DNA from 2 places in the Shewanella sp. Pdp11 genome. Region 2 is predicted to be linked to the other one. Evidence: riboswitches for the same ligand, from Rfam matches in the RefSeq annotation. Region 2 holds a riboswitch; the other holds the start of a gene.
What was found. A riboswitch is a leader RNA that binds a small molecule or an ion and turns the genes downstream of it on or off. The one in region 2 is predicted to bind lysine.
Positions count from the first base shown of each region.

Region 1: it holds a riboswitch for lysine, as region 2 does, so the genes downstream of both, lysC (lysine-sensitive aspartokinase 3) here and AYJ58_RS16935 (Na+/H+ antiporter NhaC family protein) in region 2, are expected to answer to the same signal.

Region 1 covers NZ_CP015194.1:4,865,696-4,870,122, reverse strand. The annotation lists gene AYJ58_RS21420 (S9 family peptidase) at 1-236, shown strand, start outside; gene arcA (two-component system response regulator ArcA) at 333-1,049, opposite strand; gene AYJ58_RS21410 (DUF3293 domain-containing protein) at 1,638-2,072, shown strand; lysine riboswitch at 2,174-2,348, shown strand; gene lysC (lysine-sensitive aspartokinase 3) at 2,499-3,854, shown strand; gene AYJ58_RS21400 (succinylglutamate desuccinylase/aspartoacylase family protein) at 3,856-4,427, shown strand, end outside.
Region 2 covers NZ_CP015194.1:3,831,194-3,835,620, reverse strand. The annotation lists gene AYJ58_RS16945 (electron transfer flavoprotein subunit beta/FixA family protein) at 1-414, shown strand, start outside; gene AYJ58_RS16940 (electron transfer flavoprotein subunit alpha/FixB family protein) at 415-1,341, shown strand; lysine riboswitch at 1,437-1,633, shown strand; gene AYJ58_RS16935 (Na+/H+ antiporter NhaC family protein) at 1,713-3,275, shown strand; gene AYJ58_RS16930 (GGDEF domain-containing protein) at 3,512-4,427, shown strand, end outside.

The DNA of each region.
Region 1 (4,427 bases), 1.0 Mb from region 2:
TTCCTTACGTGAAAAACTATCAAGCAGGTCTATTGATGTATCACGGCATGGCTGACGATAACGTCTTGTTTGAAAACAGCACTCGGGTTTATAAAGCGCTGCAGGATGAAGGCAAATTATTCCAGATGATCGATTATCCTGGATCTAAACATTCGATGCGTGGCGAGAAAGTGCGTAATCACTTATATCGCTCATTAGCGGATTTCCTTGATAGACAGCTGGAAAGCGCTAAGTAACAGGCATAAAAAAACCAGATCCTAAGATCTGGTTTTTTGTGGATTGATGCTTATCAAATCAATCCTGCTTCTCATGCGGGTGTTGCTTAGCGGCGATTAGCCTTCTAAGTTGCCGCAAAAGCGATAGCCTTCACCGTGAATAGTGGCGATGATTTCTGGCGTATCTGGCAAGCTTTCGAAATGCTTACGGATACGACGGATAGTCACGTCTACAGTACGATCGTGTGGCTTAAGTTCACGGCCAGTCATTTTCATCAGTAGATCGGCACGAGTCAAAATTTTGCCTGGGTTTTCAACAAAGTGCAGCATAGCGCGGAATTCGCTACGTGGCAGTTTGTAAGATTCACCCTGTGGGCTCACTAATGAACGGCTGTTGATCTCTAGGCTCCAATCGTTGAAGCGATAGTATTCTACTGAGCTCTTTTCTTCGACTTCGGCACCAGCGCTGTTGACGCGAGTCAGAAGGTTACGAGCACGAATCGTCAATTCACGTGGGTTGAACGGCTTGGTAATATAATCGTCCGCGCCAATTTCAAGTCCAAGGATTTTGTCGACTTCGTTGTCACGACCTGTCAGGAAGATCAGACCGATGTTGTTGATTTCACGTAGTTCACGTGCCAACAACAGGCCATTCTTGCCTGGCAAGTTAATGTCCATAACGACCAAGTTAATTTTGTTTTCCTGCATAGCCTTATGCATTTCTGCGCCATCATTGGCCTCAGTTACCACATACCCTTCTGCCTCGAAAATACTTCTCAGCGTGTTACGGGTAACGGCTTCATCTTCAACGATCAGAATGTGCGGATTTTGCATATTATTTACCTAAATTTTAATCAGTTTATACTAACCAATAAGAGCAACTTACTTCGGGCTCTTATATTCATAAAAGCGTTGATACTTCCTTGAACTGCTTTGTGCTCAAAAGGAAAATCTTTACGGTGACATCTATATCTGGATGTAGATTAAGTGCACGTTTAAGTGTAATACGAGAAAACGTAATCAGTACCAACTTCGATAAGCAATAGTTAGAATAAGTTCCTTAACTATTGTTTTTTTTAAATGTTTAAAAGACAAATCAAATGTAGAACACATTTTAAACAGATGCCCGGTCAGTTCACGTTACTTAAAGCGATATATGTAACAAACTGTATTGAACGATAAGCATCTTGCTCAATCTGTTTCAACTCACCAGTACGTACATTGTACTCGTTTTAGTCATTTGTTAACAAATGAAATGTTAACAAATTTTAGGTGAGTCGAGGTTTTTACCATGATATTTACTTTAGCTATTGATTAGTATAACTAATGTATTTGCGATTCCTGTGAGCCAGTTCACGCCTCTTTGGATTTTACAATCACTCTGCTACACTAGCCTGGGTTCATTTTTCGATTAGACTACCAATGGACAATACGACTCAAGATTTGTGGCAATGTTACCAAGCGCCGTTATTTTTGCTGACTCAAGCATTATCCTGTGATTTTTCCTTTGCTGTTATTACCGCTCATAATCCCGCTTCAAAGCTGCTTTCTCCCAGTCAAAACCGTTTACTCGATCGCCAACTTCTCCGTGAAATTGAATTACTCGGCAGTCCCTATCGTGCTTTAGTGGGCGCGGCGCCGGATTTATCCCACATGGAAAAAAGCTGGGCCGTGTTTATCGATAGAACGATGGCGCTGCAATTGGGGAAGAAATTTAATCAGTACGCGATTTATGTAGTCGAACAAGGGGAGGTGAGCTTAGTGCCTTGCACTTTGGCCGGACATGATGAAGTGTGTTTAGGCAAATTTAGTGATTATGTGCAGCTGGTATACGAGTTGCCCGATTTAAGCACTTAGTTGTTTTCAAAAGATTTTATTTAAATTATTCATTTGTTATGAAATTAGCATTGACTTCATTAGGGGTTTATTGCTACTTTTTTCGTCCCTTTCCCTAGGAAAGGAACAGAAGAGGAGCGTTAACTAGGTAGTCGGTCAGAGGAGCACAAACTCCAGCGATGACTGATGAGGGAGATTAACGCCGAGGCATAGATATGGTTGTTGCATGTTTATGTCGGTCGCTCAGGCTGAATCCTGACGATTGTCACCTGTAATTGGTGGAGAGCTTCTGGTGACGATTGCTGTTTCCCTTCTTTTGGGGTGCGTTATCATTGAGCACCAGGCTCTTCGAACGAAGTTAGTTCGGAGTGTGATCATGTTAGTTAATCAATATTTTATTCAATCTGCGTTTATTTCTTGCCCTACGTGTTTCACGGAGGTGCGCTAATGTCCCTCGTTGTCGCAAAATTTGGTGGCACCTCAGTCGCCGACTATAACGCTATGAATCGCTGTGCCGACATAGTGTTAGCCAATCCTCATTGCCGTTTAGTCGTGGTCAGCGCATCGAGTGGCGTGACCAATCTGTTAGTGGAATTGACTCAAGAATCCATCAACGACGATGGTCGATTACAGCGATTAAAACAAATTGCCCAAATTCAATATGCGATTTTAGATAAGCTTGGTCGTCCTAACGATGTGGCCGCCGCATTAGATAAATTATTGAGTCGCATGTCAGTATTGAGTGACGCGCTCGCATCACAACGCAGCAAAGCGACCATGGATGAGTTGTTGTCCCTCGGTGAGCAATGTTCTTCGGCGTTGTTTTCAGCAGTCATCCGCGAGAAAGGTGTTAACTCCAGCGCCTTCGATGTACGCCGAGTATTACGTACCGACAGCCACTTTGGCCGCGCGGAACCTCAGGTTGAGCAGATTGCGACTTTAGCTCGTGATTATCTTCAGCCACTGCTAGCGGAACAAGTGATTGTCACACAAGGCTTTATCGGTGCCGATGAAGCAGGTCAAACGACAACATTAGGCCGCGGTGGTAGTGATTATTCTGCTGCGCTGTTAGCCGAAGCGTTACGCGCCTCAGCGGTAGAGATTTGGACCGATGTCGCAGGGATTTATACAACCGATCCGCGCCTTGCGCCCAATGCCTTTCCGATTGCCGAGATCAGCTTTAATGAAGCCGCCGAGATGGCGACCTTTGGTGCCAAGGTATTGCATCCTGCGACCATTCTTCCTGCCGTTCGTCAGCAAATTCAAGTGTTTGTGGGTTCAAGTAAAGAGCCTGAAAAGGGCGGGACTTGGATCCGTCATCAAGTGGAAGATGCGCCCGTATTCCGCGCTGTGGCTTTGCGCCGCGACCAAACCCTGTTAAATCTTCACAGCTTGCAAATGTTGCATGCACAGGGCTTTTTAGCGGAAACCTTTGCGACATTGGCGCGACATAAGATCAGTGTGGATTTAATTACCACCTCAGAAGTGAACGTGTCTCTAACCCTCGATAAAACTGGCTCAGATTCAAGTGGCCAAGGTTTGTTGAGTGAGGCATTGTTGCAAGAATTATCACAGCATTGCCGGGTGCGCGTCGAAGATGGATTAGCCTTAGTGGCGATTATCGGTAACCGCATTGCGACCACGCCGGGTATTTGTCGCCGTGTGTTTGAAGTGTTAGAACCACACAATGTGCGGATGATTTGCCAAGGCGCCAGCCCACATAATCTGTGTGTGTTAGTGGCAGAATCGGAAGCGGCGCAAGTGGTGAAATCGCTGCATCAAAATCTGTTCGAAGGCGCTTAATATGCCGCCGACAACATCGTCCCTGCAAATTGGGGAGCTTGCCGCAGGGCAAGCGCTTACCTTGCCTATTTACCATTTTAAGCCGAGCGACGATAAGGTGACTGGCCCCAAAGTGTATATTCAGGCCAATGTACACGGCGCTGAAGTGCAAGGTAATGCGGTGATTTATCAGTTGATGAAGCAGCTCGAACTCTGTGACATCCGCGGTGAAATCACCTTAGTACCATTAGCCAATCCCCTTGGGATCAACCAAAAAAGTGGTGAGTTTACCCTCGGCCGATTTGACCCTATTACGGGGGCGAACTGGAATCGTGAGTATTTGAATCATGCTATCGATTTGCCAACTTGGTATAGCGAACATGCCAAGCTCAGTGATAACGAGCTGATCCAAGCTTATCGCAGTACTTTGGTTGAAGCCTGTCAGCAAAAATTACGGCATGAATGGGGCATTACAACCGGCCATAGGCTTGCGGTCAACTTGCAGATAATGGCCCATGGCGCGGATATAGTGCTCGATCTGCATACGGGTCCTAAATCCTGTAAGCATTTGTATTGTCCTGAATATGACTTAGC
Region 2 (4,427 bases):
GTGATTTTTGGTAAGCAATCTATCGATGGCGATAACAATCAAACCGGTCAAATGTTCGCAGCGCTGATGGATATGCCACAGGCGACCTTTGCTTCTGAAATCAAATTAGAAGGTCATTCTGTGCAAGTCGCTCGCGAAGTTGACGGCGGTATGCAAACCTTACTTATGCCGCTGCCTGCAGTTGTGACTGCCGATCTACGTTTGAACGAACCTCGTTATGCTTCACTGCCTAACATTATGAAAGCCAAGCGTAAGCCATTAGAAGTCTTTACTGTGGCTGATTTGGGCGTGACGTTAAAGAGTCACCAAACGGTTGTGAAGGTCACTCCGCCAGCAGAACGTAAAGCAGGCATCATGGTAGCGTCGGTAGCTGAGCTAGTTGAAAAGTTAAAAAATGAAGCGAAGGTGATCTAAATGGCCATTTTAGTATTAGCTGAACATGATAATGCCGCACTGAAACTCGATACGGCAAAAATCGTCACTGCCGCCCGCGCCATTGGCGATGAAGTGCATGTATTGGTTGCGGGTCACCAATGTGGCGCGGTTGTCCAAGCTGCACAGGCACTACAAGGCGTTAGCCAAGTGCTCGTTGCCGATGCTAGCGTGTATGAAGCGCATTTAGCGGAAAATTTTGCCAAATTGCTGGTGGACTTAGCCCCTAACTATAGCCACATTCTGGCTTCGGCTTCGAGCTTAGGTAAGGACACGCTTCCGCGCGTGGCGGCATTATTAGATGTTGCGCAAATCTCTGAAGTCATTACCGTCGTCAGTGCGGACACTTTTGTGCGCCCTGTGTATGCGGGCAACGCCTTAGCGACAGTGCAAAGCCATGATGCTATCAAAGTGATGACAGTGCGCGCCAGTGCCTTTGATGCTGCGCCAGAAGGTAACAGCGCGGCTGTGACGACACTCGATAAAGTGTTTGAAGCGAGAACTCAGTTTGTTTCTCAATCTTTGACGGTATCAGCCCGTCCAGAATTAGGTAATGCTGGCATTATCGTATCTGGCGGCCGCGGCATGGGTAGTGGTGAAAACTTCGGCATGTTAGAGCAGCTTGCTGACAAGCTCGGTGCTGCGGTTGGCGCATCACGCGCAGCCGTTGACGCGGGTTTTGTGCCTAACGATTTACAAGTGGGTCAAACTGGTAAGATTGTGGCGCCTAATCTCTATATTGCCGTGGGTATTTCTGGCGCGATTCAACATTTAGCGGGCATGAAAGACGCGAAAGTTATCGTTGCTATCAATAAAGACGCGGAAGCGCCTATTTTCCAAGTTGCCGATTATGGCTTAGTTGCGGACTTATTTGAGGCGGTTCCTGAGCTGATCACAAGTCTCGGTTGATTTAATCTGTGATCTAGGTCACATTAAGTGGCTTTGCGGTAGCATCTGTTAAGCCGCTTATGTTTTTATGTGCCTCACGCTCGCGTACGGGCGTTCTTAGAAGTAGAGGCGCGCCAAATATTAGTAGTGATCAGTAGGGTGATTCCGTTGATCGATTGCGAAAGGATTTGGTGCCGAAGTGGTTCGATTTATCACGATCAACTGCTGGGGTTGCACTTAATAGGTGCAACACTGCCATAGTATTTTCCAATACGGATGTTGGAAATAGTTACTATGGAGCGCTACTGATAGGACAGGTGACCTTGGGTATCTATTGCCTTTCCCCACCAGTTCAGTCGCCCTCCATTCGTATTTAACGAAGATAATAATCAATGACTGTTATGAATTATGCCGATTCGGCACTTTCCTTGCTGCCGCCTGCGGTGGCTATTGTGTTGGCGATCTTAACTCGCCGTGTACTGCTTTCTTTGGGGTTAGGTATTTTAATTGGTGCTTTATTGCTCAATCAATTTTCACCTGTAGCGACGGGTGAATTTGTATTTAATGGCGTTAAAGGACTTTTTTGGACGGGCGAAGGCCTTAATTCGTGGAACTTATATATTCTCGGTTTCTTAATTGTACTGGGAATGATCACAGCGTTAATTACCGTCAGTGGCAGCGCGCGGGCTTTTGCCGATTGGGCGCGTTTACATATACGTAATAAACGTGATGCTAAACTATTAACCATGTTTTTAGGGTGTGTGGTTTTTATTGACGACTATTTCAATAGCTTAGTCGTAGGTTCGGTCGCTAGACCTGTTACCGACCGTTATTATATTTCCCGCGCTAAGTTAGCTTATTTATTAGATTCGACTGCCGCTCCTGTGTGCGTTATTTCTCCTGTATCAAGTTGGGGCGCCTATATTATTGCGCTTATTGGTGGAATATTAACGGCCCATGGTTTTGCTGATACGGGTCATTTGAGTATTTTTATTCAAATGATCCCAATGAATTTCTACGCAATCTTCTCTTTGTTATTATTACTTTTCGTAGTCTTTATGGGATTAGATGTTGGGCCAATGCGCGAGCATGAACTCAATGCCCAACGTGGTAATTTATACGATGAGTCAAAAGGATTACCGCCAGGGGCGAATGCGGATTTACCCGAAGCCGAAACCGGTAAGATCTTAGGATTATTCCTGCCGATTACTGTGCTGGTATTTGCGACCCTGTATTTTATGATTAACAGCGGCGCTCAAGTACTTGCCGCTGAAGGGATTGAATTTAATATTATTTCAGCGTTTGAGAAAACAGATGTCAGTTCATCCCTTTTCTTTGGTGCATTAATCGGTTTAGCGATTTCGCTGATATTGAATTTAGTCCAAGGCGTTGAGAAATCCCTGATAGTCAAAGGCATAGTGCAGGGCGCCCGTTCTATGCTGCCAGCCATTTATATCTTGTTATTTGCTTGGACCATCGCTGGCGTGATTGGTCAACTCGAAACCGGCAAGTTTATGGCGAGTCTCGCGACGGGTAATATTCCATTCGCCTTTTTGCCAGCGCTCATGTTTGTGTTAGCGGGTATTACTGCGTTCTCAACTGGTACTAGCTGGGGCACGTTCGGTATTATGTTGCCGATTGCTGCGGATATGGCGATGGGAAGTCACACTGGCATGATGTTGCCTATGCTTGCCTCTGTGCTGGCTGGCGCGGTATTTGGCGATCACTGTTCACCGATTTCCGATACTACGATTTTGTCGTCTACGGGCGCGAGTTGTCACCATATCGACCATGTCGTCACTCAGCTACCGTATGCATTGATTGCGGCATTTATTAGCTTAACAGGTTATGTCGTACTTGGATTTACTGAATCAGTCTCTGCGGGTTTAGTCGCGTGTGCGCTAGTATTTGTGCTCAGTGTTATTGTGCTGAAAATTAAGTCTAAAAGTGTTTAACACGTAAGTTACGACTATTTTTATTTTAAACATGTAGGCGCAATACCAGTATTTTGAATCTAGAGTTTTGTAACATTGCGAATGCATAAGCATTAAGGCACAAGCTAAGGTTTGTGCCTTTTTTCATCTATAATGAAACGGGTTATGAATAGTAAAGGATAAGTGTGCGACCTAAAAATCATGATGACTACCAGCAGGATGCACTTATTGAGTTCAATCGGGATATCACTTGGCGCATGTTTACTGGTGCCCTCATTTATGTTGCCTGCTGGAGCTGTATTGTTATTCCTTACAATGTGCTATTAGGCAATATTATTCCTTGGGAATTGATGTGGGTATGCTTTGCATTCTTGGCGTCATCAGGCGTAATTCGTTTGAGTTTTGTATATGATTTTTATGTGAAATCTAAGAAAGATCCGCATACCAATCGTTTAGGGCTTTATGTGGGATTGTTAGCCAATAGTGCCACTTGGAGTGGAGTGACTGCTTTTATTGTCTACCATCCAGAGTTTGAGTCTATGGGTCATTTCATTATGGTTATTTTTGGCATTTTATATGCCTTTATTAGCCTGAGTCTCTGTATCGATAAAGTGCAATTACGCATTTACCTCATTAGTTATATTTTGCCCATTTCGATTGCTTATTTTGCCAAACAGGGGAGTGATAATGTGTATATTGCCTGTTTGCTATGGGCCTCTACAGTACCTGTTTATAGGATCGCTATGATGCACCATAGGGAATATTGGTCTTTGTTTCATCAGGCATATTTGTTAAAAAACTACTCGGCTAAGCTCGCCGAATTGGCTCGTACCGATGACTTAACGGGTTTAATGAATCAGCGTAGTTTCAATCAGATTTTTGAACAAGAGATCCAGCAGGCTGTAGAGTCTCGTCAAAGCTATGGCTTACTTCTTGTCGATATTGACCATTTTAAAATGATCAATGACTCTTATGGACATTTGACTGGTGATCATTGTTTAAGCCAAATTGGTCTCATTTTAAATAGATTAATCGAGGATAATATAAAGGTTGCACGCTATGGCGGTGAAGAGTTTGTGATTCTATTGCCTAATGCAACTGAGGAAAAAGCGTTGGCATTAGCTGAAACGATTCGCCAAAACTTGTCTGCGAGTGTATTTCGTTTTACAGAGC